2 regions of the Geomicrobium sp. JCM 19055 genome follow, and region 1 is predicted to be linked to the other one. Evidence: a T-box and tRNA genes for the amino acid it is inferred to sense, from the RefSeq annotation. Region 1 holds a T-box; the other holds one or more tRNA genes.
The links. A T-box is a leader RNA that pairs with one kind of tRNA and senses whether it is charged. The one in region 1 lies ahead of alaS (alanine--tRNA ligase), so its partner is inferred to be a tRNA-Ala.
Positions count from the first base shown of each region.

Region 2: it has a tRNA-Ala gene. The T-box ahead of alaS (alanine--tRNA ligase) is inferred to sense a tRNA for this amino acid. The anticodon was not compared.

Region 1 is NZ_BAXL01000008.1:57,001-68,905, reverse strand. Features, by position in the region: gene greA (transcription elongation factor GreA) at 1-64, opposite strand, end outside; gene JCM19055_RS31535 (hypothetical protein) at 201-452, opposite strand; gene JCM19055_RS31530 (O-methyltransferase) at 430-669, opposite strand; gene JCM19055_RS27265 (hypothetical protein) at 684-842, opposite strand; partial or broken gene mltG (endolytic transglycosylase MltG) at 839-1,693, opposite strand; gene JCM19055_RS29020 (hypothetical protein) at 1,737-2,015, opposite strand; gene JCM19055_RS08540 (DUF1292 domain-containing protein) at 2,113-2,439, opposite strand; partial or broken gene ruvX (Holliday junction resolvase RuvX) at 2,461-2,887, opposite strand; gene JCM19055_RS08530 (IreB family regulatory phosphoprotein) at 2,893-3,153, opposite strand; partial or broken gene alaS (alanine--tRNA ligase) at 3,219-5,857, opposite strand; T-box leader at 5,905-6,113, opposite strand; gene JCM19055_RS31525 (hypothetical protein) at 6,312-6,581, shown strand; gene JCM19055_RS08520 (sigma-54 interaction domain-containing protein) at 6,526-7,626, shown strand; gene pruA (L-glutamate gamma-semialdehyde dehydrogenase) at 7,825-9,372, shown strand; partial or broken gene JCM19055_RS08510 (proline dehydrogenase family protein) at 9,434-10,346, shown strand; partial or broken gene JCM19055_RS29015 (AI-2E family transporter) at 10,352-11,202, opposite strand; gene JCM19055_RS26300 (DUF3918 family protein) at 11,504-11,668, opposite strand; gene JCM19055_RS08500 (hypothetical protein) at 11,722-11,905, opposite strand, start outside.
Region 2 is NZ_BAXL01000005.1:100,664-112,568, forward strand. Features, by position in the region: partial or broken gene JCM19055_RS06000 (tripartite tricarboxylate transporter permease) at 1-857, opposite strand, end outside; gene JCM19055_RS27155 (hypothetical protein) at 1,106-1,243, opposite strand; gene JCM19055_RS06010 (tripartite tricarboxylate transporter substrate binding protein) at 1,339-2,361, opposite strand; gene JCM19055_RS06015 (response regulator) at 2,484-3,155, opposite strand; gene JCM19055_RS06020 (sensor histidine kinase) at 3,148-4,266, opposite strand; gene JCM19055_RS22965 (hypothetical protein) at 4,193-4,735, opposite strand; gene JCM19055_RS06025 (TraB/GumN family protein) at 4,897-5,244, opposite strand; gene JCM19055_RS06030 (TraB/GumN family protein) at 5,205-5,870, opposite strand; gene JCM19055_RS22970 (DUF4430 domain-containing protein) at 6,185-6,631, opposite strand; gene JCM19055_RS06040 (STAS domain-containing protein) at 6,728-7,501, opposite strand; gene JCM19055_RS28710 (amidase) at 7,916-8,578, shown strand; gene JCM19055_RS28715 (amidase family protein) at 8,605-9,816, shown strand; tRNA gene JCM19055_RS06050 (tRNA-Ala) at 9,981-10,055, shown strand; gene JCM19055_RS06055 (hypothetical protein) at 10,229-10,471, shown strand; gene JCM19055_RS22975 (serine hydrolase) at 10,503-11,369, shown strand; gene JCM19055_RS22980 (serine hydrolase) at 11,353-11,905, shown strand, end outside.

The DNA of each region.
Region 1 (11,905 bases):
CAAGTTCTTCTTCTAACTTTTGTAAACCTTCTTCTGTCATATAATACTTCTTATCCTCTGCCATGCCTTTCACTCCTCTAAATCTTTAAGAAGAACGTGACTCTTCTCTTATTTTATATGAATTTCATCATACGCATTCTATTACGAAAATACAATTGCTTTGCAATAATTTACCATTAATCAGTAATAAAAATACATACTTACTGTTTAATTGCGACTGCCATCCCATCACCGATCGGGTGAATGGTCGTCTTAAACTGTGGGTGCTTCAGTAACCATTCGTTAAACGAAGCCATTTTTTTGGCGAGTGGTTGTAGCCGTTTCGGAGCCTCTGACGGTTCATACGTCCACCCTTTAAACAAGACGTTGTCGACAACCATCAGACCACCTGGCTTTAAATACGGCGAGAACGTTTCTACAAAGCGTATGTTATGACCTTTTGATGCATCCACAAACAAAAAAATCATAGGATCCTTGTAATTCTTCAATTCGCTCAAAAGCATCTCCTTCAATAAGTTGTATCTGATCTTTTGTAACGCTTTTTTGAAGGAATGCACGTGCATCTTGTATGCGGGTTTCATCTCGCTCAAATGTCGTTACTGTGCCCTGAGCAGTCGCATGTGCCATCGTAATTGCTGAATAACCAATCGCAGATCCTAATTCTAGAATCCGTGTAACACCCTTTAATGCGATAAGCTGTTGTAAAAAAAACGAGCACTTTCTAAATCAATAATGGGAACGTGGTGTTCAAAAGCATGTTGTTCCATTTCTTGTAGAAGTTCATCCTCGTTTAAACGGGGATGAACTTCATGTAAATACGATTGTAACCGATCCATCGTCATTCGTCGTCTTCCTCATCATCAGCTTGACCTTCAATCCATTCATCACGGTATTGTTGGTGTACTTCATTATGCTCTTCATACGTCTCTGAGTAAATTACCTCTCCACCAAAACGTGCATAGAAGAACAAATACTCACTATCAGTGGGCTCAAATACCGCTCGGATTGAGTCTTCACCAGGACTTGCAATCGGTCCTGGAGGCAAACCACTAAAACGATACGTATTGTAAGGATTGTCTGTTTCTAGATCGTCGTAACTCGTCATGTAACGATGTTCACCAATCGCATAGGCAACGGTAGGGTCGACTTCTAGACGCATTCCCTCTTCTAAGCGATTATGAAGAACTCCTGAAATTAATCGCCGGTCTTCAGCAGTTGCTGCTTCTCTTTCAATAATTGAAGCCAGTGTCAAAACTTCATGAACACTTAATTCAGCAGCTGGACCTTCAATTCCTTCTTCCTCGCTATAGTCTTGTACAATTGTTTCATAAATTTGAGCCATCCGAGCGACCATCGCTTCAATGATCTCTTCAACCGGTGTATCTTCACTTAGAAAGTCATACGATGCTGGAAACAAATATCCTTCCAACGCATAACGCACATCATCGTCTTGCACTTCTTCAGTTAATAACGGATATTCTTCCATCAACTGTTCACTAAACGCTTCATCCGTTAACACATCTAGCACTTCTTCCTCATCGTAATCAATCTCAGAAGCAATGCGTTCACCGATTTGCTCTAATTGCAGACCTTCTGGAATTACAAACGTAAACGCGTACTCTTCCATATATACCCCGTCTTGAAGTGACGTCATAATCTCTTCAAGATCCATGGCACGGTTTAACTCATAATTCCCTGCTTGAAATCCAGAATAGTTCTGGTATCGAGCGTAATATCTAAAAAAAAGTTGCGTTCGTAATTAAGCCTTCATCTTCAAGAATCTGACCAATCCCCATTGTTGATGATCCGATCGGGATCTCAACTTCTACCGTCGACTCGTCCTCTTCATCCATCGCTGAGACGGCTGATTGCAGATAAACATATCCCGATAAAATTACGACTGCTACGAGTAAAACAATAGAAATTAATGCAATAACCACGATTTTACGTACTTTACGCGCAGTCTCCACCTGCCTTGACACCGCATCTACTGGTTCCTTCGATTCTTCTGTCAAGAGGGTCCCCTCCCCCACCTAAGCTTCTATAGTTCTACTGCAATACGAACAGAAATCCCGGTCCCAGAAAAATTCCTGGGCCGGGACGATCCGTTCATTATTCCTTGTCTTCGGCTTCGCCATCAACAAGCAACGTTTCATCGTCTTCTAGAAGTGTGTTGATCATTTCTTCGACCATTTCCCACTCTTCATCAGACTCGATTTGGTGCAACGTATATCCTTCCGGATCCTCAGCACTTTCTTCGTATTCAAATGCGAAAATCTCAACTTCTTCATCTTCTTCCTGATCGTCTTCAACGACAGGCGTTACGACAACGTATTGCTTTTCGCTATCATCGACTTCAAACGTGAACATGACTTCAAATACATGTTCCCCTTCGCCATCCGGGTCTGGTAATACGATACGCTCATTTTCTTCTAACATGATAATTACTCCTTTTATCCTTTAAAGGCTTGTTTTGTGTGCAGTATTGTCTAAAAATCCTTGAAGTATAAGGACAGCCGCTATTTTATCCACGACTTTTTTTTCGTTTAGAACGACTAACGTCTGCTTCTAAGAGAGTACGTTGTGCAGACATCGTTGTCAAACGTTCGTCCCATAGCTTCACCGTAACATGTAGTCGCTCTTCTAGAGCTTCTTTGTACCTGATTGATTTTTCGGCACGAGGACCAATCGTACCATCCATGTTTTTCGGATAACCGACCACAACCGTTGTCACTTCGTTATCATGAATGAGTTGCTCCATCTCATCTAATGAAGAGTTTATGGACCGAACTTGAATCGTGTCGAGTCCTTGTGCCGTTAGTCCGAGTAAATCGCTAACGGCAACACCAATTCGTTTATCTCCAATATCAAAAGCCATTGTTCTCATTCGTATTAATCGGTACCTTTCAAATAATGTCTCACAAGCTCCTCAATAAGCTCATCTCGTTCGAGGCGACGAATTAATGAGCGGGCATCATTATGCCTAGGAATATACGCTGGATCACCCGATAGTAAATATCCGACAATTTGGTTGATCGGGTTGTATCCTTTTTCTTCCAATGCATTATAAACGTTAAATAATATTTCTTGTACGTTTACTTCCGCCTGTTCATCTTGGACATTAAACTTGACTGTGTTATCCTTCGAGCTCATAGAAGGCCACCTCGTTTCTCGATTTTCCAACATAACTTGACCCTATTGTACATGATTTACAAGATTTATGAAATGGAACGCACGATACTAGGCACAGCTTCAATCGCTGATTGTAGTTTTTCAGGGTTTTTTTCCACCTGCTTGTGCCATATCTGGTCGGCCACCGCCGCCACCGCCACAAAGTTTCGCTGTCTCTTTAACGATCTCCCCAGCTTTGTAACCTGCTTGAATAAGATCTTTACTTACGGTTGTGACTAAGTTAACTTTCCCATTTTTGCTCGTACCTAAAACGACAATTCCAGAATCTAGTTTTTGTTTCAATTCATCTGCGATTGAACGAAGCGCATCCATATCACGATCTTCGACAATTGCAGCAACGACTGGAACACCGTCTACATCTTGCTTGTCATCTAGAATCTTTAATGCATCCATGTTGCCAAGTTTATCGGTTAACGATTCGATCTCACGATCTTTTGCTTTCAACTCATCGTTTAATTGAACGATTCTTCTTGGCACATCTTTTGTTGTTTTTACTTTTAATGCTTCTTTTGCTTCGTCTAACAACGAAAGTTGTTCGTTCATATAGACGTAAGCCCCCGTACCTGTTACCGCTTCTATTCTTCGAACACCAGCACCGATTCCCGTTTCAGTAACGATCTTTAACAATCCAATTTCTGAAGAGTTTTGAACGTGGCAACCTCCACAAAGCTCAATACTATAATCGCCAATGTGAACGACGCGAACGACACTCCCATATTTCTCACCAAACAGAGCCATTGCACCTTTTTCTTTTGCGTCTTCGATGCTCGTTTGCTCAGTTACAACAGCGATATTGTCCGCAATCTTGTTGTTAACAATTTGCTCAATCTCTGATAACTCTTCTGCTGTAACAGACCCGAAGTGTGAGAAATCAAATCGCAAACGGTCAGGACCAACGTATGATCCTGCTTGGTTGACATGTTCGCCTAGTACGTCCTTTAACGCCTGATGCAACAAGTGTGTCGCACTGTGGTTTTTCTCTGTTTTTGCACGTGCCTTATCGTTAATCGATGCCGTGACTGTTTGATCAAGTTGCAACGTTCCGCTTGTTACCGTCACCTCGTGCATCGGTTGTCCATTTGGAGCACGCAACACATTTTCGACAGTCGCTTCAAAGTTGTCACCAGAAATAATCCCAGTATCAGCAACTTGTCCACCACTCTCAGCATAAAACGGTGTTTGGTCGAATAAGACGATTGCACTTTCTCCAGCCTCAATGACTTCTTTTGATTCTTCCCCTTGGACAATCGCAATGACATTGGCTGAAACTTTTGTTTCGTCATAACCGACAAACGTACTCGTTTTTGTAAGCGTTCGTAGCGTTTCATTTTGACTTTGCATTGAACCGTCTTCTTTACGAGCAGCACGTGCACGCGCACGCTGGGCTTTCATTTCTTCATTAAACCCATCCATGTCAATTAAAAAGCCTGCTTCTTCAACGTACTCTTCGGTTAAATCGACCGGGAAACCGTACGTATCATAAAGTTTAAATACGTCTCGTCCATCGATTTGGTTAACACCTTTAGCTTTTGCCGTTTCAATAACATCGTTTAAAAGCGCAAGACCTTCTGCTAACGTTTCATGAAAACGCTCTTCTTCATTCTTAATGACTTTTTGAATGAAGGCTTCGTTTTCTTTTACGTCAGGATAGTAAGACTCCATAATCTCACCAATGATTGGAACGAGGCGGTACATGAATGGCTCATCGATTCCAATTGCTTGAGCGTAACGAACAGCGCGGCGTAATAACCTACGAAGAACATAGCCCCTTCCTTCATTTGAAGGAAGTGCCCGATCACCAATGGCAAACGAAACCGTGCGGGCATGGTCAGCGATCACTTTAAATGCTGTGTCGTCCAACTCATCATTCCCATAATTCTTCCCAGATATTTTCTCAGTTTCTTTAATGATTGGCATAAACAAATCGGTTTCAAAGTTTGTCTTCGTATCTTGAATAACCGAAACCATTCGCTCTAGACCCATTCCCGTATCGATATTCTGGTTCGGAAGTGTGTGTACGTGTCATCAGGGTTGTGATTAAACTGAGAAAATACGAGGTTCCAAATTTCTAGGTAACGTTCATTTTCCCCACCCGGATAAAGCTCTGGGTCACTTTCGTCATCTCCATAAGCAGGTCCACGATCATAAAAGATTTCAGAGTTCGGACCACTTGGTCCTTCACCAATGTCCCAGAAGTTCTCTTCTAAGCGAATGATTCTCTCTTCAGGGAGTTTAATATTTATTTTCCAGTAATCATAAGCTCCATGTCCTCAGGATGGACCGTAACACTAAGCTTTTCAGGATCAAAACCAATCCACTTCTCACTCGTTAGAAATTCCCAAGCCCACTCAATCGCTTCTTCCTTAAAGTACTCTCCAATTGAAAAATTCCCGAGCATTTCAAAAAACGTGTGATGTCTTGCCGTCTTTCCGACATTTTCAATGTCATTCGTACGAATTGATTTTTGTGCATTTACAATCCGAGGTTCTCAGGGACCACACGTCCATCGAAATATTTCTTAAGTGTTGCTACACCACTATTTATCCATAAAAGCGATGGATCTTCGTGAGGAACGAGTGATGCACTCGGTTCAACGTCGTGTCCTTTTTCCTTAAAAAAAGTCAATAAACATTTGGCGTACTTCAGCAGATGTTAAAGATTTCATTGATATGACCTCCAATCGTTTTGTAAACACAGAAAAGCCCCGTCCCAAAAAGGGACGAAGCATTTATTCGCGGTACCACCCTTGTTAAGCACACCGGATCGTGCGCCTCACTCTGCTGCATTAACGCTGCAAACGGCAAGGTTTACTTGCACTCAGGAGTAGCCTTCAATGAGGGGCATGCACTCTCTTTCAGCCTAAGGAGAATGTCTCTATCGTTCAATGCCACATCATTTACTCGTTCCTTCATCGTGTTCTTTCATATCTTTTCTTATAATACAACGACTAATAGGTTCATGTCAAGTTTTGCCGATCGCTTGACTTCTATTCTTCAGTCCGCCCTCTCTTCACGGAATGAAACGATAAAAGATTGCCAAATTTTTTTACTTCACACTTCTTTAATGCAAAATTTTTTTGCTACACTACGTTTACACTAGACGAAGTGCAGGTGACAACGATGGATGAGCAACTACACACACTGTATGAACAAGTTTTTGAGAAGATCGACATCGGCGTTCGTATCATTAACCGCGACGAAGAACCGGTCATTTATAACCGTAAAATGAGAAACATTGAAGAAATGACGACTGCTGACTTTGCTGGTCGTTCGTTGCTTGATGTGTTTCAATTTAAATCCGAACAAGAAAGCCGATTACTACGTGCCTTGCATCATGGTGAATCAACAAAAAAACCAAAAACAAACGTATTTCAATTCACGAGGTCTTGAAATTACAACGATGAATCACGTGTATCCAATCTATCATAACGAGCACATTATCGGTGCAGTTGAACTTGCTAACGACATTACGAGGATGGAAAAAATGCTTCGTGATAAACGGACGAATGAGCATGCCTCTCACTATCAATTTGCCGATATGATTGGCTCTTCTCAATCGTTCCAAGCGGTAATTGAACAAGCAAAACGGGCATCACGTACATCTTCAACCGTATTGCTAATCGGTGAAACAGGCACAGGTAAAGAACTGTTCGCACAAAGCATTCATAGTGCTAGTCGTCGCAGTCACGAACCATTTGTCACACAAAACTGCGCTGCCCTCCCCGAAAGCCTTATTGAAGGGATTCTATTTGGCACATCGAAAGGTGCATTTACTGGGGCTCTTGACCGTCCAGGACTTTTTGAACAAGCGGATGGAGGAACATTGTTACTCGATGAAATTAATTCATTACCCGTTCATTTGCAACCGAAATTGCTCCGTGTAATTCAAGAACAGAAAGTTACACGCATCGGTGAAAGCAAAGAACGTACCATCGATGTGAGACTGCTCGCTACGATGAACGAAGATCCCATTGATGCGGTATCCGACGGTCGGTTACGCAAAGATTTATTTTACCGCCTAAGCGTCGTTAGCTTGTTTATCCCATCCCTGAAAGAACGTAAGGATGACATTATTCCTTTATCTACTTTCTTTCTGAAGAAATACCGTGAACGATTCAATGTTTCCATGCACACACTCTCACGCGAAGTGATGGAATCGTTACGTGACTATCATTGGCCAGGGAATGTTCGTGAGTTGGAACACGTCATTGAAGGGGCACTGAATGTCGTCAATGGCGAAGAAACGATGACCCTCCATCACTTGCCTCACCATTTGTCACATCATACTCAACCTGTTCATGCGTTGCATCACTCACCGTTACAAGAAACAGAAACGTTACCCGAACGTTTACTAAAAGTTGAACAACAACTAATTGCCGAAGCCATGGACATAGAACAGCACAACATTTCACGTGCAGCGAAACGACTCGCTTAAGCCGCCAAAATTTGCAGTACAAACTCTCAAAATTCCAAGTACGATAGTAAAAAGCAAAAATATTTGCGTTAAACTGCAAATATTTTTGCTTTTTTGTGTTCTTCGCATTCGCAAAAGCCTTATTATTCGCGAATTTAAAATTGGCATCGTTTTTGCAATTAACCAGCAGTGAGTCTATAAACTTTAAGGAGTGATCTCATGGTCGTCCCATACACACACGAACCATTTACAGATTTTACAGTTAAAGAAAACAAACAAGCAATTGAAGAAGCAATTCAGTATGTGAAAGGACAACTCGGCAAAGATTACCCTCTCATCATCGGTGGCGAACGCATTACAACCGAAGACAAAATTACATCGTACAACCCAGCAAATCATTCTGAAATCATTGGTACCGTTTCAAAAGCAAACCAAGACCTAGCTGAACAAGCAATGGAAAAAGCGCAAGAAGCGTTCAAAACATGGAGCCGCTGGACACCTGAAGCACGTGCAAACGTTCTCTTCCGTGCTGCTGCAATCTCCCGCCGTCGTAAGCACGAGTTTTCTGCTTGGATGGTGTATGAAATTGGAAAGCCTTGGAAAGAAGCGGATGCAGATTCTGCTGAAGCGATTGATTTCTTAGAATTTTACGCACGCCAAATGCTCGAATACAAAGACGGAGCGGAAATTAACAGCCGTCCAATCGAGCACAATGCATTCACTTATTTACCACTTGGTGTTGGTGTAACTGTATCTCCTTGGAACTTACCGTTTGCCATTATGGCCGGTACAACAGTTGGTCCAATGGTTGCAGGAAACACGATCCTTCTAAAGCCTGCAAGCTTAACACCAGTGATTACGTATAAATTTATGGAAGTACTTGAAGAAGCGGGCATGCCTAAAGGCGTCGTCAACTTTATCCCAGGAAGCGGCAGTGACATTGGTGACTACCTCGTTGAACATCCAAAAACACGCTTTATTAACTTCACAGGTTCAAAAGAAGTCGGTACGAGCATTTACGAGAAAGCTGCGAAGATTCAACCTGGGCAGAACTTCTTAAAGAAAACAGCCATTGAAATGGGTGGAAAAGACACGATCATCGTTGATCGCGAAGGGAACCTTGACATTGCAACAGACGCAATCGTACAATCTGCGTTCGGTTTTAGCGGTCAAAAATGTTCTGCGTGTTCACGCGTCGTTGCGCACGCTGATGTGTACGAAGAACTCATTGAGCGTGTGAAGGCGAAAACGGAAGAATTAACGATTGATGCACCACAACATGCGAGCACGTATATGGGGCCAGTATGCGAGGAGTCTGCATTCGATAAGATTCTTGAGTACATCGAAATCGGGAAATCAGAAGCAACTCTCGTTACAGGTGGAACAGGTGACAAATCAGAAGGTTACTTCGTGAAACCGACGATCTTCAAAGATGCTGACCCGAATGCCCGCATCATGCAAGAGGAAATCTTCGGACCAGTCGTTGCTTTTACGAAAGCGAATGACATCGATGAGCTCATCGACATTGCGAACAACACTGATTACGGCTTAACAGGAGCCATCATCTCTGACAACCGTGATCATTTAGAGAAAGCTCGCCATGAGTTCCACGTCGGTAACCTCTACTTCAATCGTGGTTGTACAGCTGCGATCGTCGGATATCAACCGTTTGGTGGGTTTAAAATGTCAGGAACAGACACAAAAGCTGGTGGACCTGGCTACATCCTACATTTCATGGAGCCAAAAACGGTTTGTGATCAATTCTAATTAGGATCTGTTGACCCCTCTTAAATGAAGGGTCAACTTCCTTTTCAAAAGGGGTATGGCAATGCATAAATTAAACCGAGATTTCTTTTTATATTTGTCGAAAAATAAACTCTTAAACAAAAACGCGAAGCGATGGGGCCTTAAATTAGGTGCTTCCAAAGTCGTCGCTGGTTTAACCATTGAAGATTCATTACAACCATTGCAGGAACTAAACGAAAGTGGGCGAATGATCACACTTGATCATTTAGGTGAGTTTGTTTATGAAGAAGAGGAAGCAATTGAAGCCTTCCAATCAAGTATGGAAGCGTTAGATTTCATCAAGGAAAACGATATTGATTGCTATCTTTCTGTAAAGTTAACAAAACTCGGTTTAGACGTAGACGAAGGTTTATGTATGAAACACATTCGTGCCTTGCTTGAACGTGCCAAACACTACGACACGATGATCAATATTGATATGGAAGATTACGCTCATTACGATCAAACCCTTGATTTGCTTGATGAATTGCGTAAAGACTATGACAACATTGGTATCGTTTTACAAGCGTACATTCACTCTGGTGTGGAAGACACAAACCGCCTTAAAGGAATGAAAATTCGCTTTGTCAAAGGGGCTTACAAAGAAGACGCAAGTGTCGCCATTCAAGATAAGAAAAAAAATTGATGAACATATGCTAGAAATGATTAAAACCCACATGCTTAATGAGAGTTATACAGCGATTGCCACACACGACCATGAACTAATTGAAAAAGTTAAAACATTTGCATTAGAAAATGGTATTCCCCGGGAAATGTTTGAATTCCAAATGTTATACGGTTTTCGCAATGATGTGCAACTCCAACTCGTTAAAGACGGCTACCGCTTCCGGACATATGTACCATACGGTAAAGATTGGTACGGCTACTTTATGCGCCGGTTAGCAGAACGTCCACAAAATGTAGCTTTCGCCTTTCGAGGTATGCTCTCAAAATAAAAGGATCAGACCCTTTGTTCTGATCCTTTTGTATGTCTAAACACTTTAATAATTTCTGATGCGATTACAAATAACGGTACAGCAACAAGCAATCCGATCACACCAGCGAATTCATAACCTAATAACAAAGCAAACAGAATAATGAGTGGATGTAAATGTGCACTCTTGCCAACAATCATTGGCGACAAGACATTCCCTTCAATCTGTTGGATGATTAAGATTGCGACTAACGCAAACAGTGCCGTTTGCCATGATACGGTAAGTGCAATGATGAGTGCCGGAATGGCCCCGAGAATCGGACCAAAATAAGGAATTAAATCCATCACCCTAATAAAATCCCAAGTACAATCGGGTAAGGGACACCTGCAATCCAAAGTCCAATAACAGAAAGAACTCCCACACAAATGGAAACGAGCAACTGCCCACGAATATAACTTCCAAACGCATGATCTGCCGCTTTTGCCACTTTCTCGCCCGTTTCTCGAAACCTTTTCGGAGTTATAAATACAACTGCTTTCTCTAATGCCCGCAAGTCTTTTAGAAAATAAAACGTGACGAATGGCAATAAAAATAAAAACGCAATCCCTTCTAAAATGAGTGGCAATCGATCGACCACGCCATTCATCATTTCACTACCCTCATTTTCTAAACGCACGACGCCACTTTCAATTTGATCATGAATACTCGGTGGCAATGAATCAATCTGACGGTGAATGGTCAACAGTTGATCATTAAAACTACGAACCCAAGTAGGTAGCGTTTGCAACAACTCTTTCGTCTCTTCAAGTATTTTCGGTGCCGTTTCTATAATAAGCCAAGCACCACCCCCGAAAAAGATCGTATAAATGATAAACACTGACAAAAAAACGCGGAGAACCTTGTCGTTCCAAATAATCAATGACTGGATGCAATAAATACGCAAACAATCCAGCGATCATAAAAGGAATAAGTATTTTAAACAGACTAACGAGCACGGGTTTCCACACAGGTGTAAGCAAATACAAAACGTACAAACTTACTAATACGATTAGCGCGAATCCAACCCGATACATCCATTTTCGTTCCGACTTAATCACCCCCTCTTCCTTAGGATGGGCAACTAACGAATCCTTATCCAAAACGAAAAAAAAGCCAAACCACTTTGGTTTGGCAAATGTTTAAAAGGCATTCTTGTACGCCTTTTTTAACATTTTTACGTGCTTGTTTTTTTTCATCTTATTCATCCAACGTTTATGAGAACGATCATGCGTGTTCATCATATAAATGGCCGCTCCTACTGTACCGATTCCTGCTACGAGCAGGGATGACGATGTTTTGTTCATGAACCATCCAGCTCCATCCTATGATTTACAATTGGACAGTCACCAAACGTATTTTACATACTTTGCTCGTGTTCAATACAGCTTTCACGCTCAGCTTCTGAGAACACATCGTCTAATGATACGAGTGAACCGTCTTCTTCAACTTGATATACGGACAATGTTGAACCTTTCACGACGAGCTCAATGCAACATTTCCAGCAATAGTATTGATTTGCACCGATCTTTCCGATATCTTTC
Region 2 (11,905 bases), on a different contig from region 1:
GCGAATCGCTTTTCAGTCGTATAACCGATAAACGAAGCAATTGTTGCACCAGCACCAGGTAAAACACCGATGATAAAACCTAAAACAGATTGACGACTCATCGGTCCGACCATTTCTTTAAAGTCCTCTTTCGTTATTTTCAGACTTCCAATCGTCTTCGCGTTAAATGTCGTCTTCTGACGGTTAATAATTAACGCACACACCTCAGCGAGCGCAAAGATCCCTAATGCAATCACTAAGAAATCGATGCCCTCCAATAAATTAGCACTTCCAAACGTAAATCGAACCGTACCCGTTTGCGCATCAATTCCGATGGTTACGACCATAATTCCGAGTAACGCAGACATGAGAGCTTTAATCGTTGACCCTGAAGATAAGCTTGCAATCGCAGTCAGTCCAAGTAACATGAGCGCAAAGTATTCCGGTGGACCAAACTGAATCGCTACACTTGATAAAACAGGCGCAAATAACATGAGGAATACAACACTTACTGTTCCCCCAATAAATGCCGCAATCGCTGCAATAGCAAGTGCTTTACCAGCTTTCCCTTGTTGTGCCATAGGATATCCATCAAAAGATGTGGCTACTGTCCCAGCTACTCCCGGAGCATTTAGGAGAATCGACGACGTCGACCCACCGAAGATCGCTCCGTAATAAACACCGGCCATCATGACAAGGGCAATGGTTGGGTCCATGTTGTATGTCATCGGAATCATGATGGCAATGGCACTAATTGGACCTAACCCTGGCATAAGTCCAATAAATGTTCCAACAAAGACGCCAATAAACACAAAAAGTATTCCTTCTAAACTGATTGCCATTTGAAGGCCACTTAATATTCCGCTAAAATCAATCATCTCTAAGTACCCTCCCTAAAATGGCATGAATCCGGTTGGCAATCGAACATTTAGTAAAAACGTAAAGCTTAAATACAAGAAAAGTGGCACAAGAACTGAAACAATACTATTCGTCTTCCATTTTTTTGTATCCGAGCATACGAGTGCAAACGAAAATAAATACGATAGAAGTTACTAAAAATCCACTAACCTCTAAAAGCGTAATGTATAAAAACGTCATGATGAACATACCGAGAATGTAACGCCAATCATTTTTTTGCTTCAGTGCGTTTTTCTTTTTCTACTTCCGTTTCTTTCACAGGCATAAAGAAATAGAGAACAGAAAGAATGATGAGTAGAAACCCAGTAATCTTCGGTATTGTATCTGCGTCAATGACCGTATTCATAAAGCTAGGCAATTGAAAAGCTAGATACAAATAAAAAAAATGGCGATAATAATAAGAACAATAGAAATGCCACGATGAACGGTTAACGCCATGTGTTACTCACTCTCTCCGTATAGATCGAGCTCTTCTAAAAGCAGTCTCATCTCTTCATTTTGTTCCTCTAGAAATTGCTTATATTCCTCGCCGACCATAAAGTATTCATCCCATGAATACCGTTCTCTTACGGCATCCCATTCTTCCGACTCATTTAATTCAGTAAACGCATTTACGTAATACTCAACTTCAGCTTCAGTCATGTCCGGTGGACCGAAAAATCCACGCCAGTTAACAAATACCTCATCTATTCCTTGCTCAATAGCTGTTGGATAATCTTCCACTGTGTCTCCTTCAAGACGCTCTTCTGCTGTTACTGCAAGCACTCGAACTTCACCTGCACGTACTTGTTCGATCGTTTCTGTCACACCTGTAGAATAAACGTCTACACTTCCATTTAATAAATTCGTCATTGCACTACCATCTTGAGCCGAAACATACGTAATGCTACCCGGGTCCACTCCAGCAGCTTTTGCGATATTGACAAATTGAACATGGTCCATACTTCCAGGTGCGGATTCTCCAACAACTGTAATTGAACTCGATTCATCTTGCATGTCTTCAAACAACTCATTTAAATCTTGCCACGGTGCATCGTCTCGTACTGCAAATGCTCCAAAATCAGCAATGACGTTAGCAATTGGCGTAAAATCTTCATAACTGTATTCAGATTGGCCATTTAGTGGAATTAAGAGTAATGGTGGTGATGCGGCAAACAAATAGTGAGGATCACCAGCCTGATTAGCGATGTATGACCAACCAACAGCTCCTCCACCACCCTCTCGATTGATAACCCCTATCCCAACATCAACAATGTCTGCTTCCTCAAATGCTTGGGCGGCCATTCTTGCAGTTGTATCCCAACCTCCACCCGCACCTGCAGGTGCGACAAATTCAAGGTTGTTCGTCGGTGACCATTCCCCTTGATCCGATGACGCTGCTTCTTCCGACCCATTATCTGAACAAGCAGACAGCATTACCAACGTTAAAAACGAGCTTGCACTTACTGAAACTAATTTCTTCATGCTACCCCTCCTTTAGTTACTAACAGATACTAAAAGAAAAATCTTAGAATGTAACCGTTTACATTCTAAGATTCATAAGTAGCATAAACGATATTAAATTCATATTGTTCATAGCGGTCCGTTTATAAAGAAAAATAACGCCGTTCAGGTCGACCCACAATTCCGTAAATCGGCATAACTTTCGCGTGTTTTAAGCGAATTAAGTATTCAAGGTAACGCCTCGCTGTCGTTCTAGATGCACCTAGATGTTCACTTAATTCTTCTGCTGTGAGGCCATCCTGATGAGTCATTAATTGGTGCCGTACTAAATCTAGTGTAATTCCATCAATTCCTTTCGGAAGCACTTTTATCGGTTCATATTGCTGTTGCTTATAAATGAGGTGATCAATCGTATCTTGATTGAACGTTTGCTGTTCTTCTATCGTCTGAAAGTATTTAATATAACTCGATAATGAAGACTTTAAGCGCTTTAAAGAATCGGTTTTTAAAATGTAGTCATAAACACCATATCGCAATGACTTTTTGATGTGCTCATCATGATTTGAAGCAGAGACAACAATCACATCCAAATTAGGTCGCAATACTCTGAATTCTCCGAGCCTCTTCACTGCAATATCATCAGGCAAATAAATATCTAATAACAATAAATCAACCTTATTCTCCTCTAACATCCTTTTTGTATCTATAATTGAATTCGTTTTCCCTATACAATTCAGTTCAGCATATTGTTCAATTAGCGATTTATGGATATCGGCAATACGAAAATCATCTTCACAAATCAGAACGTCAATCATCGCTCTCCCCCCTTAACGTTTTAGGTAAATAAATTGAAAACAAACTTCCACCTTCTGGCAATGAGTGATGCTCAAACCATCCTTCAAAGTGCGACACTAATTCCTCGACGATCGAAAGTCCAAACCCCCTTGAACGACCTTTCGTGGAGAATCCACGTTTCGTAACATCCAAGAAGTCAGTAGGTAAGCCAGCACCGTTATCACTAACTTCAAATACAACATCATCACCAATGTCTGTAATAAAAACAGATACTTGCGGTACTTCGTTCACTAGAGCTGCTTCTAGAGCATTATCGATAACATTCCCAAGGATTGAAATGATTTGAGATGAGCCCATGTGATTTGGTAAAGTGTCTAAATGACTTGTCGGATCAACACGAAGCGTTACTTTTAATTCGGATGCTCTTCCTGCTTTCCCCATTAAGATCGCTTGAACCGTTGCATCCTTAATCGAGGTTGTAAGAACTTGTCCTTGTTCATCATGACGCGTTGTCTCTTCTTCAATGTACCGTTCAGCCTTCTCATAAAAACCTAAGTGCAAGTACCCAGAGATAGCATACAATTTATTCGTGAATTCATGATTTTGCGCCCTAAGATCATCAGAATATTTTTTAATATCTGAAAGAGTGTTTGCCATTTCAATCATCTCTGTTTTATCTCGAAATGTGCATACTGCACCTCGGACATGTTCATTTCTCATAATCGGTTCACGATTAACAATGTACACACGTCCTCTCATCGTTAGCTCACGGTTATATTCTGCTTTTTTTTCGCTTAATACCTTCTGGATTTGCGTCCCTTCAATAATCTTGTCGATCGGTTTTCCGATAACATCCCCGCTAATCCCTAATAGCTTTTTGGCTGAATCATTGAGCGTTGTAATGAGCGCATCCGCATCGACAGCGATCACACCTTCTCGGATCGCCGCAAGCGTTGCTTGCCTTTCATCGTACATTCCCGCAATTTGGAACGGTTCTAATCCGTACATATCTTTTCGTATACTACGAGACAATTGCAAACTTCCAATTGCTGCGACGCTAACGATGACAAGCGTGATAATCCCTAACAATCCAATTCTCTGCCAAATCGCTGCATGAACGTCTTGAATCAAAAAAAACCAACTGAAACAACGCCGATGACTTCTCCATCTTCAGAACGAACCGCAGTTTTTCCTCGTAACGATTCTCCCTCGTTCCTTCTGCTCGCGAAATGTAAGACTCGCCTTCTTTTAACGCCGGATCATTATCTCCTCCAACCATTGCTTGCCCTATTTTCCAATAATCAGGGTGAGCTAAACGAATTCCTTTATCATTACCAATAACGACAAACTCTGCTCCTGTTTCTTCTCTAAATCGTTCGGCATATGCTTGCAAGACGAGTGAAGGATTGTCATCGGTGTACGCCGCAATAACGGTTTCCGAATTTGCGATATGCACAGCCGTACTTAACGCCTTATCCCCAAGGGTCTCGTAAATATCTCTCGTCTCTAAGTAGGCAAAAATGCTTGCTATAATTATCGCCACACTTGAAACGAGACTAACAATTAACAGCATAATTTTCGTGTGAATGCGCATCCTCATACGATTCCCCCTAACATCTACTTCAATTTCACACGTCATAAAAACCATACCAAATTTTCAGAATATGACAATAATAAAAATCTCTACGTTCGTCGGTGTACGTAAATGGATCCAAGCAACAAAAAAATGCACAACCAAGTAACTTAGTTGTGCACAAAACGTTAATTTATTCGCTCAACGCTGTAGCCTTTTTCTTCTAGAAAATGTTGTACTCCAGGTTCGATGACATAATGAAACGTACCAATGAGCGCCAAGTAGGTTTGTCCGTCGTCTTCTTGAAGAATTTCGTCAATGATCGTTGCATTTCGTTCGTTACGATCAAACAAATTTGTTCGGTCATATTCATCGCCATATGAGGCATCTTCCCATACGCCGATCATTGCTTCTTCGTCACCATGCATATACATGTTGAAAAATTCGACTTCATCTATCTCATCTTCTACATGACGATCTTGATTGAGCAAATACTCTAATTGTTCAACTTGTAGTTCATATGACTGCCCTTCCATTGCTTGTAGCTAATAATTTGCCCCTCTAGCTCACGAATCTCTTTGCCTTCCTCATAGCCTCGCTCTAGATAATGATAGTCAACCCCTTGATCTAATGAGATTTCACCGGTCTCAACATCTTCAAGCCCCATCACAAAGTACCAAGGTTCAATTTGTTCAATCATATCTTCTTGCATTCCCTCAGAAGCCATTACGTCTAAAAGAGTTTCGTAAGTCTCTTCATCCAGGACATCTGACAATACTCTATCATCATCAAATGTAATTAAATCCATCATCTCTTCTTCACTTAAACCACCTGTCGGGTCCATTCGAGGCCAGTCAATCTCTGGTAGTAATACGTCAGCCTCATCAAATGCCGCTTCCAACTCCTCATTTAATGGATAAATCTCTTCTATTCCTGCATGGATCGTACCTTGCAAATAGACCGTTGTCTCTCCTTCCTCAACCTTCCAGAGGAAGCCGCCTTCCCCTTCAGTATCTATTTCAGTTTCTGTTACTTGTTCAGTCTCTTCTTGTATATTAGCTTCTGGTTCAACCTGTTCGTCATCATTGGTCATTTCTTCATCTGATGTTGCTTCATCATTTGTTGTCGTACAAGCCGTGAGTAAAAGTGAGATTCCAAGCATCGCTACGTATTTTTTTCATGTGTTACGTCCTCCTGTCTGTGTACACGTCTTCGTGTTGCCTATCTATACACGCTTACCGTGACTCTAAAACGCCGTCGTTGCAAAGAGTACAGAACAGGTCGCCAAACGTCCGGGGACAGTCCCCCATCGCGTTACTGTGATGAAGATTTGTTATCATTCGGTAATGGTTCAGCACCGTACATTCGTAACAGTATTATGTCTATCTCTTTAACCTATTAAAGCAGCGGGGGACTGACCCCCACTGCTTTAGTGAACTAAAAAAAAGCGCGGATCGCCCGCGCTTTTCCTTCTTCCTACCACTCTGCAAAGTCAAAGTGAACTTCATCTTCAGGTTCTAATTCGTAATCTGCAGCACCTTCAAAAATCTCTTCTTCGTTTACTGTGTACGTCCAAAAGTAGCCGTCAGCCTCATTTGAATCATACCCGTTAATCCCTTCAATGAACGTTTGATCCGCATCTGTCGATAGCTCAAAATATTCATCCATAACTTCCATGAGGTTATCTCCCTCAGAAAACTCTACCGTACTTTCTTCAATCACTTCTTCACCATCTTCGGTTAAAATGATCGTCGCTTCGAACGTTTCCTCTGTTGCATCCGATGCTGTTTCATCATCAGTCGTTGCTTCATCTTCCGCTTCTTCAACAGGTTCTAGTTCTTGCTCTTCCGGTGCTTCCTCATCCGTTGCGCAACCGACGAGTAGAGTTGCTACAAATCCTACTGCTAACCATTTTTTCAACATATGTAATTCTCCTTTTCCTTGTCCAAATGTTATTGTACCAGTATGTGTTGGAACATTCATGTAAAAAAAGCACGAATGACCTCCGCGCTTTTTGAATTAATGTTTTAGCAACCGCTCGAGAATGTGCTTTACGGACGTTGCCGTTTTAATGTTGTGGTTTTTAATGTCTGTAAGATTGACGGCTTGAATAGCCATATCAGTAGACACACCACTTAATTGCATTTCTGTACCAAGTAAAGATAGAACCGATTTCAACTTCAAAATCCCTTCCATCTCATAGTTGCGTAACTTCGTTAAGCCCGATACATCAAGAATGAATGTTTCCACTTTCGTTTCACCAACATAGGCAGAAGCATCTCGGAAGATTGCTTGAAAGCGCTCTTCACTCATCTCCCCAATAAGTGGCAATACCGCAATGCCATCTAGTAAAGGCACAATAGGAAACGCCAATGATTTCACTTCTTCAAGTGATTTTTCATAGTTTAGTTCAATTTCTTTACGCTCTGTCACATCGCGTTGTACCCCAACGAAATAATGCTTGTCCTCATCTTCCATATAAAGCGAATCGACCGACAGGCTATTCCAAAACTTCGTGCCATCTTTTTTTGTAATTGACGAATTCAACAAAAACCGATGTTTTATTTTTTTTATACCTTCTCGTAACCGCGATACTTCTGAGCGGTTCGTTTCTTCACCTTGCAGAAATCGGCAGTTCTTTCCGATAATATCTTCTTTTGTATACCCCGTCATATCTACAAACCCTTGGTTCGCATAAACAATCGGGTTATCTTCCAAACTTGGATCCGTAATTAATACCCCTGCACGAGTATAATTAAGTGCTTCAATGATTACATTCGTATTATTTAGCATCCAACAGCCTCCAGTACATTATCATTTTAGCACCATTTGTAGCGCGAAGCCATAACGAGCATTCACCGCAAAAGAAAGCGACCATCATTGCTTATGATTACCCTTATCTTTTAGTAGCAAACGAAAGATGATCAGTAGACTGTACACATTATTTTTGAATTAGATTTAGATCATCTTCCCCCGAACTCCTTCCTATTCCATTTAAACCAACTTCTACACAGAAGTCAGGTCGATCTTGATTTACAACACTATCTCCTCTGCACGTTCGACACGGGCATTGGGCATATCCTCAGCGCTCTTAGTCGAGGTTAGATAATCTAACAAACTAGTCGTCTTCTCTTAGACTCATTTGATACAAAGAATAGGAGAGATAAAAATGAGGAGAGTGACGACGATATGCGAGCACACACTTACTTGAATGTTAAAAGAGCGGCATTTCTATCGGTTTCAGCTCTTGCATTATCCATCGCTTCAGTAACACCAGCAGCGGCAGAAGAGGAATTTGAATTACTAGAAGTTACCGTCTCAGATTTACAAGAAGCATATGAAGACGGGACATACACCGCCGAACAAGTAACAGAGAGCTACTTAGAACGAATTGAACGTTATGAAGACCACTATAATGCGTTTACATTTCTAAACGACCAAGCCATCGAAGATGCTAAAGCTTCAGATGAACGAATTCAAAACGGTGAAGCGGGTGCACTTGAAGGCATACCTGTTGTCATTAAAGAAGCGGTTGATGTAGAAGGGTTTCAGTCGACTTTCGGATGGGAAGGATTTGGACCTGATTCATCAATTTCAATTGTCCCTGAGCTAGATGCACCGATCGTACAAGATTTACGAGCAGAAGGTGCAATTATTGTCGGAAAAACAAACATCCCTGCGTTCAGTACGTCTGGCACTCGAGCAGATACGAGTTGGGCCGGTGATACGTATAATGCCGTGGATCGCGCGCTCGCACCAGGCGGTAGTAGTAGCGGAACGGCAACAGCCATTTCTGGAAACTTCGCTGTCTTAGGGGTTGCTGAAGAAACCGGTGTTCTATCCAAAATCCAGCAGCTGCTCAATCTCTAGTAAGTGTTAAACCTTCATTTGGACTCGTGCCAAACACAGGTACAACACCTCTTGCGGCAAATACACGTGACGTACTTGGTCCGCATTCAAGATCGGTTGAAGATGCAGCGATTATGCTTGATGTGACAGCTGGTTACACCGTGCAAGATCCAAAAACCATCGCAGCAATCGGTAACATCCCAGCGGATGGCTACACCGATAGTCTTTCTGAAGGTTCGTTAGAAGGAAAACGAATTGGATTGTATGGTGAAGGATGGCGTGATGAGGAACTTTCTGAGGAAACTGAAGAACTCTATGAACGTTCAATTGAAGAGCTAGAGGCTCTCGGAGCTGAAGTCGTTGAGGATCCGTTTGCAGGTTCAGAATTTATTGGTGTGGCGGAACAATATGGTAACATCGGCTACGAAGCGTTAGTTAGTGATTTCCAAGCGTATTTGGATCGATTAAATCCGAGTGGCGATCTTCCATCGATTGCCGAGCTTTTTGAACAAGCTGAAGAAGTACCGTGGGCTAAAGGTGGACCGCTCGCGCACTTTGGTAATCGCGGGGTTGACTTTGAAGAAGATTTACAGAATCCATACGACATTCCAGAACAAGTCGACTTTACGAAAGCACGTACCGCCTACCTTCACATTGTGGACCAAGTGATTGAAGAGCATGACCTTGATGGATTTGTTTATCCACAAATGTCGGAAGAGATCCCAAACCTTCATGGAGGTGATCACTCCGCAACAACGGTTCCTGAGATTAATATGAGTGGTCTACCACTTGTAACCGTTCCAGCTGGCAATTATGAAAGTGGCTCTCCATTCTCACTTGCGTTCTTTGGGGAAATGTGGAGCGAGCAAGAACTGCTGGCGATGGCTTATAGCTATGAACAAGACACGAATTACCGTGAAGCTCCGGTTCTAGAACAACCCGAGCAAGACGAATCTGTAATTCGAAACATTCAACCAACGGAAGATCAAACGCTTCAAGCTGGTGAATCAGTGCGTGTATCGTTTGAAGGAGAACCAGGACTTGACGCTTCTTTTGCTATTCGAATCCCGCTTTTTACGAGAGCTGCTGCACCGACAGAAATCATGATGCGTGAAGTTGAAGATGGGTACTATGAAGGCTATTGGACTGCAACAAATAATCTGCAAGTCGACGGCGCAGAAATAGAAATTAAAGCCATTGATCAAGAGGGACAAGAATTTCGTGAAGTTGCTGAAGGAAGACTAAGCATCGAACAATAACTAAATACACTTGATGGCACAATCAACATGATTGTGCTTTTTCTCTTTTAATAGGTTTCTCCATATTCTATTTACTGAGCAACTGAATTTGTCAAAAAAACTCGAAAATTCCTTGACGATCGCGAAAGTTAACTGGTATATTTTTAATTGTTGTTATCATTTTTGGGGCTGTAGTTCAGGGGGAGAACGCTTGTCTGGCAGACAAGAGGTCGAGGGTTCGAATCCCTCCAGCTCCACCATAAACCTGTTACTAACGTATCTTTACAACCCAATGTGAAGGTACGTTTTTTATTGTTGTTCTGAGTAGCTCATTCCATTTCCCTGTTATTATTTCTTATCATTAGCTTGACCTTTTCGTAGGCAATAGAGATGATATGAATAGTTTCATTATTCTAACTTCAAGGGGTGTGCTATGAAATCTATATTGCAACTAACATTAGCCATTGCTCTCATCTTTTCACCCGTCATGTTCTCCACTGATCTTGTTCATGCCGAAACAGAAGCGACTGATGCAGCGCTGACAGAACATCCGTCCGTGACGCTTGGCGACATCCAGTTAGCCATCTCACGTCTTGAACGACAAGGTCTCCTTACCGATCGTCGGCTAGCGAGCGACCTGCAAAGAGAGCTCACCGTCATGCGTTTTTTTCCTTAAAGATCCGACCGACGAAAAGCTTCATTCGTACATGCTTGAATTTCAACAGTCACTTGCTGAATACCGTGATCAAAGTCGACTTAATGAAACGAGTTACGAACAATTACGTACGTTAACCAATTACTTTCTTCATCGGCACGACACGTTGTACTTTTCGTATGATTTTGATTGGGCAGACCGGCTAGAGACGACACAACTTCGCTATGCACTTCCTGAAGAATTGAACCTTAACGATGACGAACTAAAGAAAGCTGAAGATGTGATGACCTCCGGTCTTCAAGACAAACTGTACCCCGGTGCTGTCACACTCATTGCTAAGGACGGAGATATTGTATTCCACGAATCGGTTGGGGATTCGTACAAGTACGATGCAAACGGTGAGCCACTTACTAGTGAAGAAGCGATTGCAATGACGAACGAAACGTTGTTTGATCTTGCTTCGTTAACGAAAACATTTACAGCAACTGCCATTATGCAACTCCATGAGACAAATCGCCTCTCCATTGATGATCTCGTCATTGATTACCTTCCAGAGTTTTCTACGCATCCAGATAAAAATACGATTACAATCGAGCAACTGCTTACTCATACTTCTGGTCTTCCAGCCTCAATTTCATTAGCCGACTATGATGAGCAAGAAGAAATGTGGGGCGCCATATTGTCTTTGGAGACGGTTTATACACCCGGAGCACAAATGATTTATAGCGATGTTGGTATGATGATTCTCGGTAAAATCGTGGAAGTTGTGAGTGAGCAATCGCTCGATTCGTATGTTGAAGAATGGATTACAGTTCCTCTTGGCATGACTGATACGATGTTTAATCCGAATAGAGAGCTACATACCATTGCTCCGACTGAATACAGCCTGATCGCGGACTCGTTTGGGAGATGTTCATGATGAGAAAGCAGCTGCCTTACAAGGCGTTGCAGGTCACGCTGGTCTCTTTAGTACTGCCTATGATCTTGCAATCTTTTTACAAACGATGATTAATGGTGGTAGTTATGGTGATGCACAAGTGCTGCAACCTGAATCCGTGCAGTTAATGATGGAAGATCAAATCACAACAGAATCGCATCTCGGTCAAAGCTTAGGTTGGAATGTAAACCGTGGCTGGTTTATGGCTGGTCTTTCTTCACCATCGACCGTTGGTCATACCGGATTCACGGGTACTTCATTTGTCCTTGATCCTCTGACTGACTCGTTTGTTATTTTCTTAACGAATCGTGTACATCCTACTAGAGACGAAGGTTCCATTAATGGCGTGCGCCACGACCTTGTTCAGCAATTCATACGTTCCATTCCATACAGCCATCCACTTGAAGGTCACACTTGGTACTCAGGTATGACAAGCAATGTGAGTAGTGAACTCGTTTTCGAATTTGACACTCACGAAACAGACCGTCTAGTCTTTGATACTTCCTTTGATATTCTTA